3 regions of the Bacillus sp. JJ722 genome follow, and region 3 is predicted to be linked to each of the others. Evidence: predicted binding sites of a transcription regulator. Region 3 holds the regulator's gene; each other region holds the start of a gene.

Region 1 (4,785 bases), on a different contig from region 3:
CTCACCGTTTCTTTGTCGCTAACACGTTTACGGAAAATATAGTAGCTCCAGATTTGGTATCCTAAAACGAATGGCAATAATGTTAGAGCAATTTTAGTCATAACTGACAATGTATATTGACCACTAGCAGCATTAGTTATAGTTAAATTAAACGCTGGATCAGTAGAACTAATCATTATCCTTGGGAATAATCCAACAAATAACATACTAACTGTCAGTACAATCGTTAAACCTGACATTGTAAATGCCCATCCCTCTTTTCGTTTATTCGCAAGCACAAAACCAAGTACAGCAGTTAAAACAATAGAAACAAGAAATACTGGTGTTGCTAATGGACGAGCGGTGAATAAATCTGTCTCTGTATATGTTAATACGGCGAATGCTACTAATCCTACGAATAAAATAATATATACTTTATTTAATAGTTTTATTGCTCGGTCATGAACATTTCCCATCGTTCTTAAACCGATGAATGTTAGACCATGAATCAATGATAATAATACTACTGCAACGCCACCTACAACAGAATACACATTTACATAATCAGTGAAGGTTCCCCATAATGTCATTGTTTCATCAATAGGCATACCTTGTACTAAGCTTGTAAATAGAACACCTAAAATAAATGGAGCACCTACACTACCGATAAAAATTAACCAATGCCAAAAATTATTCCATTTGCTATTTAAAGCATGATGACTATATTCTATACCAACCCCACGTGCAATTAAACAAAGTAAGAAGAAAACAAATGGTATATAGTATCCACTAAACATTGTTGCGTACCAGTGAGGGAATGCTGCAAAAATAGCTCCACCAGCAGTTATTAACCAAACTTCATTTCCATCCCAAAAAGGTCCAATCGTTTTCAATAATTGATTACGCTCTGCTTCATTTTTCGCAATAAGACGCGTTGACATTCCAACACCAAAATCAAAACCTTCAAGAAAGAAGAACCCAACAAATAGCACGGCGATAAGAATAAACCAAAGTTCATTTAAGGTCATTGTTGAAACGCCTCCTTATTTAGTAACTCAACACTATCATCTTTGATTTCAGGAGGGTATGGCCCTTTTTTCACTACTTTTGTTACCATATAAACCATGATAATTCCTAAAATTAAGTAAGAACCACAAAATACAATGATTGAGAAAAGTAGTGAGCCGGCTGATACATTCGGCGATACAGATTGAGCTGTAGTATATAATCCCATTACTGTCCATGGTTGACGGCCGATTTCAGTCATAATCCAACCTGCTGTATTAGCGATAAATGGTAAAGAAATAGATGCTACCATTGCTTTTAATAGCCAACGTTGTTTGACAATTGCTTCTCGTTTCATGAAAATCATACCTAGAATTGACAATATAATCATTAATCCACCAAAGGCAGCCATGATTCTAAAGCTCCAATATACACTTTCAACATGAGGAATATAATTAACACCTTCCCCATATTCTTTTTCATACTTAGCTTGTAATGTTTTCATACCTTCTACAGATCCGTCGAATTTATTATAAGCTAAGAAACTTAACAAATATGGGATTTCAATTGACCATTCATTTTTCATTTCCTCTGGATTTAAATCAGCAATTAATGACCAAGAAGCAGGGTCTCCACTGTCTTCCCATAATCCTTCACTTGCAGCCATTTTCATTGGTTGTGTTTCCATTAAATATTGGGCTTGTGAGTGACCGCTTACTGCAATTCCAATACCAGTAATAAGTGAAATAATCATCGCAATTTTGAATGATTTATGGAAAAAGTCAATATTTCGTTTTTTCAATAGATTATAAGCACTTATACCACCGACAAGTAAAGCTCCTGTTGCTAATGCTCCAAATAGTACGTGAGGGTATTCAACTAGTAATTGACCATTTGTAGCTAGTGCCATGAAATCATTTAGTACAGGTTTACCATCAACGATTTCAATTCCTACTGGGTGCTGCATGAATGCATTAGCTGCTAAAATCCAAAGTGCAGATAGCATCGTGCCAATTGATACCATCCACGCAGAAAATGCCATTACCCATTTCGGTAACTTTTCTCGTCCAAAAATCCAAATACCAATAAACGTAGATTCAATAAAGAATGCTAATAATGCTTCAATAGCTAACGGTGCTCCAAATACATCTCCTACAAAACGAGAGTATTCTGACCAGTTCATGCCAAATTGGAATTCTTGTAAAATCCCGGTTACGACACCAATAGCGAATGAGAGTAAAAATATCTTCCCCCAAAACTTAGACATGTCTAGATAAACTTGTTTCTTCTTAACAACATAAAGTGTTTCCATAATTGCTACGATAAAAATTGTTCCAATTGAGAGCGGTACAAATAAAAAGTGGAATATTGTCGTAGCCGCATATTGAAAACGGGCTAACTCAAGTACATCCATGTTGTTTCTCCTCCTTCTTCTTCAGTTAGTATACAAACGATGATTTTAAAAGAAATTTTTGTTCAATAATTCACAATTCTTCAAATATTATGTGATAGCTTGTTGAACATATTGTAATGAAGCTAAAATTTTTATTTTTTTTACTCAACTTCATTTAGATATTTCCAAAATCATCCCCTCACCAACTATTCTATTGCTAAAATGAAATATTTTCTATATTTAACTCGATATGTAGGAATCTAGACAAAGTTCAAAAAAATGTGCGGGAATTTTAGAGCATATTGTTTGATTTTGATATTTATATATAGTAATAATTGTTTATTTATACTAATTAGCGATATCCTACAAAAGACCGATTAGTTAAATACTAATCGGTCTTTTGTAGTCTTATTAAAACGGTCTATCCATTCGATAAAGCTTTGCATATCTTTCATTTGTTTGTAATAGCTCTTTATGTGTGCCTTTCATTTGGATCTTTCCATCTTCCATAAAGAGAATTTGATCCATTCTTTCTACTCCCACTAGATGATGAGTAATCCATAATAATGTTTTGCCTTGTAGACTTGTAAAGATCGTATGTAATAAATCACGTTCTGTTACAGCGTCAAGCCCTACTGTCGGTTCATCTAGAATGACAATTGGTGTTTGTTGGAGAAGAATTCTTGCCAAAGCAATTCGTTGTCTTTCCCCTCCAGAGAATCTTCCTCCTAATTCACGCATCCTCGTTTGATATCCATCTGGAAGTGAACTAATATACTCATGCATCTTCACTTGTTTTGCTACTTCTATCACTTCTTCATCTGATGCTTTTGGATTACCAAGTCGAATATTATTCATAACAGAAGTATCAAATAAATGTGGCTTTTGCTGTAGCACAGAAATGAATTTATAAATTTCATCATGCAGTGTATCAACTGGCACATTATTAATAGTAATCGTACCATTTGATGGTGTTATCGCGCTAAGTAATAACTTAGCTATAGTACTTTTTCCAGCGCCACTTTTTCCAAGAATAGCGATTTGCTGACCTTGTTCGATTCCCAATGAGAAGTTATTGAGAACTAAATGTTCTAAATCCGTATTATACGAAAAGCATACCTGATCCATTTCAATTGTTAACGACGATTGGTTGATTAGTTCTTCCACTGCTTGTTTATCTAACGCACTTCGTGTAGAAGACTCTACCCCATCAATATTATTCATACGATTTAATGAATTTTCGTAGCCTGGCAATTGGCTAATCGCCTCAGGAATAGGTGAAAATGCTTCGATCATAGGGAAAACAACTAAAACGAAAGCCGCAATCCAAATATGAGTAAATACGTTTGCCTCAACACTGTTACTTGCAAACCAAATCATCGAAATCAGAACTACTGTAACCATAATTTGAAACCAAAAGTTGCGTCTACGATTAAATAACTCCATTTCAGCTTCCAATTGATCCTGTGCGCTTTCTTGCTGCTCATAGCTTTTCAGAAAATCAGCTTGGCGTCCACTGATCTTCCAATCGCTAATTCCCATAACAGCATCGCCCAATCTTTTGTATAACTCATTTCGTGCTTGTTTGATTTGAGCCTGTTTTTGTCTTGTTACTAATAAAGATACTAACGGAAATAACACAACCAGAACAAATAGAAACAATGCCATTAGTAAGGCGAATGGTAATGAAAAGAAACCTAATGCAATGACTGCTAGTATATAGAGAATGACCGCAATAACGCTCGGGAAAATAGTTTTTAAATATAAATTTTGCATTTGCTCTAAGTCATCTGCTAATACACCTAACAAATCACCCGTTGAGAAACGAGATTTTAAATGTAGGGCTTGTACTTCTAATTTTTGATATAAACGAACGCGCATTGCGGACAAAAACTTTAATACAAGATTATGACTTGAGAGCCTTTCTACATAACGAAATACGGGTCTTGCAATACCAAATGTACGTACGAGAACTATTGGTACATAAACCATTAAGATATTTTCTGGTCGAGTCGCTGACTTCGATATTAAATGTCCGGAAGTAAACATTAATGCACTCGCACTAAAAAACGTTAAAATACCTAGAAGTAGTACAAGAAAAAGTAATTTTTTGTTTTGTTGTAAATAAGGTTTCACCCATGAATCGTTCAGAACAGCTTTGATTGTACGAATTGTCCTAGCCATGTTGTTCCTCCGTTCCATGCATTTGTGCTTGTATTAATTGTTTGTAATAACCATTTGCCTGTATTAACTCATCATGCGTACCAGTTTCTACAATTTCACCATGATCCATTACAATTATGTAATCCATCTCCAGCATCCAATGCAATCGATGCGTCGCAAAGAAAACAAGTCGATCATTAAATAATGGAAGAATATTTTGTTTCAATTCCCATTCAGTTTCAATA
Region 2 (4,785 bases), on a different contig from region 3:
CTGTCAAATTTAGAAATCAAGTACATGAAGGACAAGTTAATGAGCGGGAAGGTTTTGCGTTCTATTATGTACCACAATGTCCCTACATATATAATTGTATAAATGAAATTCAAAAAGTAGCGAATGAAGAAAATGTGAAAGTGACTTTTCATGAAATAACAACAATGGAAGAAGCGCAATCATTTGTAATCCCATGGACAACATTTGCGGTATTTAAAGATGGGGAGTTCATTACTAATACACTTTTAAATGGAAATAGTTTTAAAAAAATGCTCATGTAGTAGCTAGTGCTGTTCGTAACATAGACAAAATACCACTAATTAGGCAATTAATTTATAAGCTTTCTATATAAAATCGAACAAAAGACGAACTTTAACACAACTGTAAAATTTAATGTTCGTCTTTTTACTTGACTTTTTATTATTGTGTTGGTACTATGATTACAGAAATTATATTAAACTATATATTTAGTCGTATATTCTTGGGGATATGGCCCAAAAGTTTCTACCAAGCTGCCATGAACGGCTTGACTACGATGAAATGTCTACCTATTACTATAGTGATTTTCTGTAAATTTGGATATCTCTATCTATAGGTATGTTTACTTTTTCATTGACTGTCATGCTCCGTTCTATATTTTAGACGGAGCTTTTTGTATGGAGAAAAGGGATCTCAAAAGTATCTTAACGACAAACTTTCGGAGGGAAACGAAAAATGAAGAAGTATTTTCAATTTGATGAGCTTGGCACGAATTATGCCCGCGAGACAATTGGTGGTGTAACAACTTTCTTAGCAATGGCTTACATCTTAGTTGTAAACCCAAGCGTTTTAACATTACAAAGCATTCCAGATTTACCGGATGCACTACGTATGGATCAAGGTGCCGTATTCGTAGCAACTGCATTAGCAGCAGCAGTTGGTAGTATCTTAATGGGATTGATTGCTAGATTCCCAGTTGCACTTGCTCCTGGTATGGGTCTTAATGCATTATTCGCCTACACAGCAGTACTAACTTACGGTATTCCATGGCAAACAGCTTTAACAGGTGTTTTAATCTCTGGGGTAATCTTCGTATGTTTATCTCTTTCAGGTATTCGTGAGAAAATCATTAATGCTATTCCACTAGAGTTAAAGAATGCAGTTGGTGCAGGTATCGGTCTCTTCATCGCATTTATTGGTTTACAAAATGCTGGTATCGTCGTTAATAATGATGCAACATTAGTTGGTCTTGGTGATATTACAAATGGTCAAACGTTATTAGCTATCTTTGGTATTGTGATTGCCGTAGTTCTTCTAACAAAAGGTTTTAAAGCAGCAATCTTCATCGGTATGATTGTTTCAACAATCGTTGGTATGATTTTTGGATTAATTAAAACACCTGAGGCTATTGTTGGTGCTGTACCAAGCATCGAACCAACATTTGGTGCAGCTTTTGAAGCATTCAGTGATCCAGGTCAATTATTAGATGGTCAAATTCTAATTGTTATTCTTACTTTCTTATTCGTTGCTTTCTTTGATACAGCTGGTACGCTAGTAGCGGTAACTAAACAGGCAGGTATTATGAAAGGTAATACATTACCACGTGCAGGAAAAGGTTTGTTAGCAGATTCTCTTGCGATTGTTGCTGGTGCGATTTTCGGTACATCTACGACAACTTCTTTCGTAGAATCATCTGCTGGGGTTGCAGCTGGTGCACGTACAGGTTTCGCAGCGCTTGTAACGGGTGCATTGTTCTTATTATCACTGTTCTTCTTCCCGTTATTATCAGTCATCACACCTGCTGTTACAGCGCCTGCATTGATTATCGTTGGTGTATTAATGGCTTCTTCTCTTAAAGATATTGAGTGGAATAAATTCGAAATCGCTGTACCTGCATTTTTCACAGTGTCTATGATGGCATTAACTTATAGTATTGCAACAGGTATCGCAATTGGTTTCTTGTTCTACCCAATTACAATGATCGTTGCTGGTAAAGCGAAAAAAGTACATCCACTTATGTACGGTTTATCTCTTATATTCTTAGCTTACTTCATCTTCTTGAAATAAGCTTTTGGGTAGAGCCCATCTTAATGTCGAAGTTAAGATGGGCTTTTTAATGTACATCTACCTTTATTTTACTTTTGTTTGAAAATTTTGTGTTAATTCACAAATATTCCTTTAACTCATAGTACTTTCTCGTTGTAATACATGAAAATTAAATGAAAATGCGTTACAATATATGCAACTATATTGTGAATTGTTTCACAAATTGTAAAAAGAGAGAAAGTAAATAAGAGCAAAAGAGGCGAAATTCGTTGGTTGAGTTATCTTTTAGTGCTTTATTAATCCGATTCTTGTTAGGGGGATCGGCCGTAGTCGCATGTACAATTGTAGGTAAGAAACTTGGAGAGAGGGCAGGGGGAATCTTTGCCGCATTTCCAGCAGTATACTTAGCAGCTTTGTTAACAGCAGCACTTGATTTCGGTGGAGAATCTTTAATTGAACATTCGATTGTATTATCAAAAGGTGCACTTATTGGAATGATCATTAATATTGCAATTGCATTAATCGCGGGTAAATTATTGTTAAAGCAAGGATGGAAGAAAGGCTTAACGAGTTCAATGATGTGTTGGGTAGTATTTTCAGCCACAGTCGTATTACTAACATCACAGTTTTAAGAGGAGATGAGTTTATGAACAAAGATTTAGTCATTCGCTTTCTGCTCGGAGGGACCGCTGTAATGCTTAGTTATTTAATTACAGTTATCTCACCTTGGAAATTGCTTGCAGGTATCTTTGCGTCTTTTCCAGCAGTTATGATTACAGCAGTATTAATGGTCGGTATTAAATCAGGTTCGAAGAAGGCAGCATGCATTGCCAAAGGATCTGTTTATGGTATGATCGGTTGCTTGATGTGCGTAGTAACGGTATTCGCTATTCTGGAAGCCGGTGGCAGCTTTGCTGTTAGCGTAATTGTTGGGCTTGTAATTTGGCTAGTTAGTTCGGTAGGGATTTCTTTTATAAAATTAAATCGTAAGAATGTGGCAGTTACTGCTCATAAGAAATAAAGAAACATACAAATGATACATAGTAAGCTTATGTGCCATTTGTATGTTTTTTTAATTGTGGTATAGAGGATGCCTTTGCTTATCTGGAAAATTATGATACGGTAAAATAGATTTAATTCATAATATTTAGAAAATGTATATGTGGAAATAGGAGGGGGAGTAGTATAGTGGAATTTCGAAAAAGAATTTCTCGTTTTGAAAGTCAAATCAGCGAAGAAACAACATTTGAAGAAGCGGCTGCATTGCTATTAGGGCAAAAGTTAACGCTATTGCCAGTAACAAATGAAGCTGGCATGTTACAAGGTGTATTTACGAGGCGAAATTTGCATCAAATGATTATTGACGAAGTCACACTCACTACTCCAATTCGAAATTATATAAAAAAACAAGTCATCACTGTTAATGTCGATACTCCATTTGATGAAATTGTAGAAATAGCAAAAATAAGTAAAGTTGGAACGGCGGTTGTTGTTGATTCTGACTGTAAAGTTATTGGGCTCTTTTCAAAAACGGATATGGTATTGTCTCTGTTTGAATCAACGAAATTTTTGAAAGAGCAGCTTGAAACCATTGTTCAACACGCTCATATAGGAGTCATTATGACTGATGAACAGTTAACGATTACGTATGTTAATGATCGTTTGAAGCGAATGAGTGGGAAGAATGCAGATCGAATGCTCGGAAATCAACTTCATCATATTATTCCTGAATTTCATACCCATATAGAAAATTCATTAACGCCAAATCAAAATTATATGTCGATAACCCTCCATGACAGTAAAGCCATCGCTTTCCTATCTCCTTATCAACAAAATTCTATGGAGAAAGGATATATAGTGTTGTTTCAAGAAACGCCTGAGCTGGAACGAATGGCAGAAGAGTTGGAAACGGTTAAGAGTTTAAAGAGCACACTGCAAACAACATTAGACTATGCTTACGATGGGATTATTACGATCGATGAAAAGCGAATCGTCCAAATGGTTAGTCCATCACTCTTGCAGTTATTTCATTTACAAAAAGAAGATGTACTTGGTCATCATGTTTCAAAAGCCTTGCCAGAATTACAGCTTACGCATGTATTTGAAACACAAGATGCGGATTTTAGCGATTTTGAGGAAGAGCAAGGGATTAAATATATTGTGCATCGCATTCCGATTATTCATGACGGCAAAGTAATTGGGGCGATTGGTAAGGTGATGTTTCGCCAATTAAATGAAGTGGGCCAACTATTCAAGAAATGGCAGAAAGCTGAAAGTAAGGCAGATTTCTATCATAAGCAATATAGAGAGACAGAAACAGCTAAGTATACTTGGGAGCAAATTTATTCAGTTGATTACCATATGGATAAATTGAAAAAGAGCGGAAGAAAGGCAGCAAAAGGTCGTTCGACGGTGCTAATACGAGGTGAAAGCGGTACGGGTAAGGAGTTATTTGCACATGCAATTCATTCGAGTAGTGCAAGACGAGATGATCGTTTTGTCATTGTAAATTGCGCGGCAATTCCGGAAGACTTACTAGAATCCGAGTTTTTTGGATATGAAGAAGGAGCCTTTACAGGTGCTAGGCAGCGAGGAAAGATCGGCAAGTTTGATTTAGCCAATGGGGGTACGCTGTTTCTAGATGAAATTGGCGACATGTCTTTAACGCTACAAGCAAAACTACTTCGTGTATTGCAAGATCGAGAGTTTTACCGAGTTGGCGGAACAGCAAGAATTCAAGTGGATGTTAGGATTATTGCT
Region 3 (4,785 bases):
CCAACACCATTCGGACCTACTAGGGCAATGCTATCACCTTTCGTTATAGCTATGTTGATATGCTTGGCAATTGGTTGATCATCAAAGCCAATCGATACATCGGACAGTGTTGCAACGATATGACCTGTTTGCTTTTCCATTCTAAAGGTGAATGAAGCAGATTTTTCATCGCCAAGTGGCTTATCCATTACTTGCATACGATCTAATTGTTTTCTACGACTTTGGGCACGCTTCGTAGTGGTTGCTCTTGCAATATTTTTTTGGATAAAATCATTTAATTTAGCAATCTCGTCTTGTTGTTTCTCATATAATTTCATTTCACGTTCATAGTCTTCTGCTTTACGTTCGAGATAATAGCTATAGTTACCATGATATTTCTTAATTGTATGACGAGATAATTCATAAATGATGGATACTACTTTGTCCATAAAGTAGCGGTCATGTGAAACAATTAATACAGCACCTTTATAATTCTGTAAATACTGTTCTAACCATGTTAACGTTTCAATATCTAAATGGTTTGTAGGTTCGTCTAGAATTAAAAGATTTGGTTGAGATAATAGTAGTTTACCAAGTGCCAATCTTGTTCGTTGTCCACCACTTAAGGTAGATACAGGTGTATCATAATCGAATTGTCCGAATTGTAGTCCATGGAGAACAGAACGAATATCAGCTTCGTATTGGTAACCTCCACTTTCTTTAAAACGTATTTGTAGTTCATCATATTCTTTGACGATTTTTTGATATAATTCATCGTTGTTATATGTTTCTGGTAATGTCATTTGCTGTTCGAGATTGCGTAATTGGCTCTCAAGTTGAATTAAAGGCGTAAATACAGTTAACATCTCTTCCCAAATAGAGAGGTCGGAGTCTACTATTGTATTTTGGGCAAGATAACCCATCGTTAGCTCTTTTGGTTTTATGATTTCACCCTCATCATAGGACATTTGTTCAGCAATGATCTTCAAGAGTGTGGATTTCCCGGCTCCGTTACGGCCAACAAGACCGATTCGATCTTTTTTTTGTACTTCAAGCTTTATATCCGAAAGAATTTTTTCAGCTCCAAAGTACTTTGTCAGTTTGTTTACTTGTAAAACAATCATTTAATTTCACCTCAGTTGTCTTAACAGTAGTGTATACGAAATTAGTAGGTTGGAGCAATTATATGTAAATTTCTTTTGTGAAAAAGGATACAAACTTTTACACAAAAATGTAAAAATAGTGTATCATCAGAAGAGTGGGGGATTCTATGAGCGTGTTAACCCATCTTAACGAAGAGGGTAGATACGTATTGATTGATGTCAGCTTTAAGCTAGTATAAAGATACGTAAAGACATGTTTGATCAAATTATCTTTTCACATTGGAAAAGAGGGATGATTTTTTCGGTTGCGAAGGCAGCAGGAATGATGGCTTGTAAAAATACTTCATCTAAGAGTCCGGTGAACCATTTGAATCAGCTTATTATCTCGAAGTAGAACATAGCTACGTACTTCATTGTAGACATACAGTGAAGGGAGAAGATTCGCTAAAGGTAGAACTGGAAGCGCTAACAGCGGTATCGTCTGTTGCTCTGGCCGTTATTTTAAAGCGGTAGATAAAGGTATATTTATTGGGTCTACCATGTTGATAGAAGCAGTAGGTGGATCATCAAGCCCTGATTATTATAGACAAATTGATCAGTATTGTAGCAAAATAAAGTAGGGGGAATAAATTATGCCACAAGACACATTAAAGATTCCGCAAGCAACAGCAAAAAGATTGCCTTTGTATTATCGTTTCTTAAAGAATCTGCATACATCGGGAAAACAAAGAGTATCATCAGCAGAACTAAGTGAAGCAGTAAAAGTTGATTCTGCAACTATTCGTCGGGATTTTTCTTATTTTGGAGCACTTGGTAAAAAGGGATATGGGTATAATGTAAATTATTTATTATCATTTTTTAGAAAAACACTTGATCAAGACGAATTAACAAAGGTTGCCATAATAGGGGTAGGTAATCTTGGAACGGCTTTTCTTCACTATAATTTTTTAAAAAACAATAATACAAAAATTGAAATGGCTTTTGATGTGGATGCGGATAAAGTTGGAACACGAATTGGGGATGTTCCGATTTATCATATGGACGATATGGAAGAACTTTTGAAAAAAGAAAACGTAACAGTAACAATTCTGACGGTACCAGCGCCAGTTGCGCAGCCTATTACGGACCGCCTTGTCAGCGCAGATGTGAAAGGAATATTGAATTTTACACCTGCTCGCTTAAATGTGCCTGTATCTATTCGTGTTCATCATATTGATTTAGCAGTAGAGCTACAATCACTTGTGTACTTCTTAAAGCATTATCCAATTCAAGGTGCATATACGGACGAGCCAATAACTGAATAATAAAAAGGGTGTTCCAGTTAGGACACCCTTTTTCTATTTTTTGGGAATTTACAAAATAATGGGTTGCTGATTACTTTTAAATAGAGTGAGTCTACACCCAGCTCCGAGCACTCAACGCCTAGTGAACTTCACACTTCTTCTACGATAAGTCAACTAAGAAATGCTGAAACGGCCCGTTCAGCCCAGACCAGCATAAGACGAGCCGATAAACGGGCGTTCTTTACATTCCGCTTTTCTTGTTACTTTTTCTTTTGCATTCTTTTTAATCGTATATGAAGCATAATTAATCGAATTCCAGAACCGACATCGATTGTGGCAATGAATACGATTAAGAATGAAAACAAATTCCATCCGTCTTTTGACACATAATTTATAGCTAGTGCTGTGAAAATGGCGCCTAGAGCAATATAAATTATGCCCGATGTTAAAGGTGACTGACGTCTCATAAGAATCCTCCAATAATGCTTTGCAATTGTTCCATATCTTTCAACATATTATCTATATCTTCTCTGAGCATAATTTGTGCGACAACTACTGTAGTATTCATCGCTACGTGAGCAAAAATCGGAACGAGAATACGATTTGTTTTTACATATAAAAAGGCGAATGTGAAGCCCATAGCTGTATACAAAATGATATGTTCAAATTCAAAGTGGGCGAACCCAAAGATAAATGAACTAATTAATGCAGATATGACAAAGTTATATTTCTTATAAAGTGAGCCAAAGATGATCTTTCTGAATACAAGTTCTTCTAGAATTGGACCGACGATTGCAGTAACAATTACAAAAATCGGAATGGTAGCAACAACATCGACTAAGAACGCAGTGTTGTCAGAACCAGCTCCAATACCGAGCATGTTTTCTATCGTAATAGCAAACGATTGAGAAAAGAATGCTAAGAAAACACCCATTATTGCCCACATAATAGAAATGCTGACATTCTCTTGTTCTCGATTTCGCAACAGACTTGATGAAGAGCGAAAATCTTTTCGTAAAACGAATAATGAGATGATTAAAGTTACAATAAAGCTAAAGATTGACCAATAAGCAAAAGAGGCAATTTTAATTTGATCGACTGCTATATTCATTGTTTTTGCTATAAATGCAAAAAGAGGTACGCCTAAAATGCCTGAAAATTGCATTATAAGATAGGCAACAATGACAATTATATATTCTTTTTTCACGCTGGATACTCCTTTTAATGTAGCATGTTTTCATTGTACTTCTTTTTAGTGATGGGTTTCAAACGATTATCGTTTGTTCCTTATAGAATACATATTTTCTTTTTATATAGAAAGGGTGTTATAAAAGGGGTTTGAAAGTAGCATACTGTAGAAAGTTTGGGATTAAAGTAGATTTTTGTTGAAAAAGAGGGGAAATATTTCAAGTGAAATACTTGAAATATATTGAGAATTTATTTATCATATAACTTGTGTTAGCACTCTAAGTTAATGAGTGCTAATAGAGAAAAATTAGGAAATGTAATTGAGGAGGGTGTTTTTCTTGTTAAAACCATTAGGTGATCGCGTAATTATTGAACTAGTTCAATCAGAAGAGAAAACTGCAAGCGGTATCGTATTACCAGATACTGCGAAGGAAAAGCCTCAAGAAGGCAAAATTGTAGCCGTGGGTGCTGGAAATGTACTTGATAACGGTGAGCGTGTAGCTCTAGAGGTTGCTGTTGGCGATCGTATCATCTTCTCAAAATATGCAGGTACTGAAGTGAAATACGAAGGTACAGAATACTTAATTCTACGTGAATCAGACATCTTAGCAGTAATTGGCTAATACTATACTTAAATTTAATAAACGTTAATATTCTAGGGAGGTAATGGAAACATGGCAAAAGACATTAAGTTCAGTGAAGAAGCTCGTCGTTCGATGCTTCGCGGTGTAGATGCTCTTGCAAACGCAGTAAAAGTTACGCTTGGACCAAAAGGACGCAACGTGGTTCTAGAAAAGAAATTCGGTTCACCACTAATTACTAACGATGGTGTAACGATCGCTAAAGAAATCGAACTAGAAGATGCATTCGAAAACATGGGTGCTAAACTAGTTGCTGAAGTAGCTAGCAAAACAAATGATATCGCTGGTGACGGTACAACTACTGCAACAGTTCTTGCTCAAGCGATGATTCGCGAAGGCTTAAAGAACGTTACAGCTGGTGCGAACCCAATGGGTATCCGTAAAGGTATCGAAAAAGCTGTAAAATCTGCTGTAGAAGAGTTACAAAGTATTTCTAAACCAATCGAGAACAAAGAATCAATCGCACAAGTAGCGGCAATCTCAGCAGATGACGAAGAAGTAGGTCAATTAATCGCTGAAGCTATGGAACGCGTTGGTAACGACGGTGTTATTACTATTGAAGAATCTAAAGGCTTCACAACTGAATTAGAC

What was found. Region 3 encodes Rex, which represses fermentation and respiration genes when NADH is low (regulators of the CRP and FNR family bind a similar motif). Its sites were predicted from a motif close to TTGTGAAATATTTCACAA; they were not measured.
Region 1: V7014_RS21370 (cytochrome ubiquinol oxidase subunit I) is a predicted target of Rex. The motif match lies at 2,457-2,474, and genes of this name have one in related genera.
Region 2: V7014_RS15555 (DUF3147 family protein) is a predicted target of Rex. The motif match lies at 2,230-2,247, and genes of this name have one in related genera.

Annotation. Positions count from the first base shown of each region.
Region 1 covers NZ_JBALMO010000214.1:4,143-8,927, reverse strand. The annotation lists gene cydB (cytochrome d ubiquinol oxidase subunit II) at 1-1,007, opposite strand, end outside; gene V7014_RS21370 (cytochrome ubiquinol oxidase subunit I) at 1,004-2,398, opposite strand; gene cydC (thiol reductant ABC exporter subunit CydC) at 2,789-4,561, opposite strand; gene cydD (thiol reductant ABC exporter subunit CydD) at 4,554-4,785, opposite strand, start outside.
Region 2 covers NZ_JBALMO010000120.1:8,115-12,899, forward strand. The annotation lists gene V7014_RS15545 (GNAT family N-acetyltransferase) at 1-281, shown strand, start outside; purine riboswitch at 452-553, shown strand; gene V7014_RS15550 (NCS2 family permease) at 715-2,046, shown strand; gene V7014_RS15555 (DUF3147 family protein) at 2,295-2,657, shown strand; gene V7014_RS15560 (DUF3147 family protein) at 2,672-3,046, shown strand; gene V7014_RS15565 (sigma 54-interacting transcriptional regulator) at 3,214-4,785, shown strand, end outside.
Region 3 covers NZ_JBALMO010000118.1:19,605-24,389, reverse strand. The annotation lists partial or broken gene V7014_RS15380 (ABC-F family ATP-binding cassette domain-containing protein) at 1-1,103, opposite strand, end outside; gene V7014_RS27290 (cyclic pyranopterin monophosphate synthase MoaC) at 1,318-1,476, shown strand; gene V7014_RS15375 (redox-sensing transcriptional repressor Rex) at 1,715-2,386, shown strand; gene V7014_RS15370 (YdiK family protein) at 2,626-2,832, opposite strand; gene V7014_RS15365 (CPBP family intramembrane glutamic endopeptidase) at 2,829-3,572, opposite strand; gene groES (co-chaperone GroES) at 3,892-4,176, shown strand; gene groL (chaperonin GroEL) at 4,228-4,785, shown strand, end outside.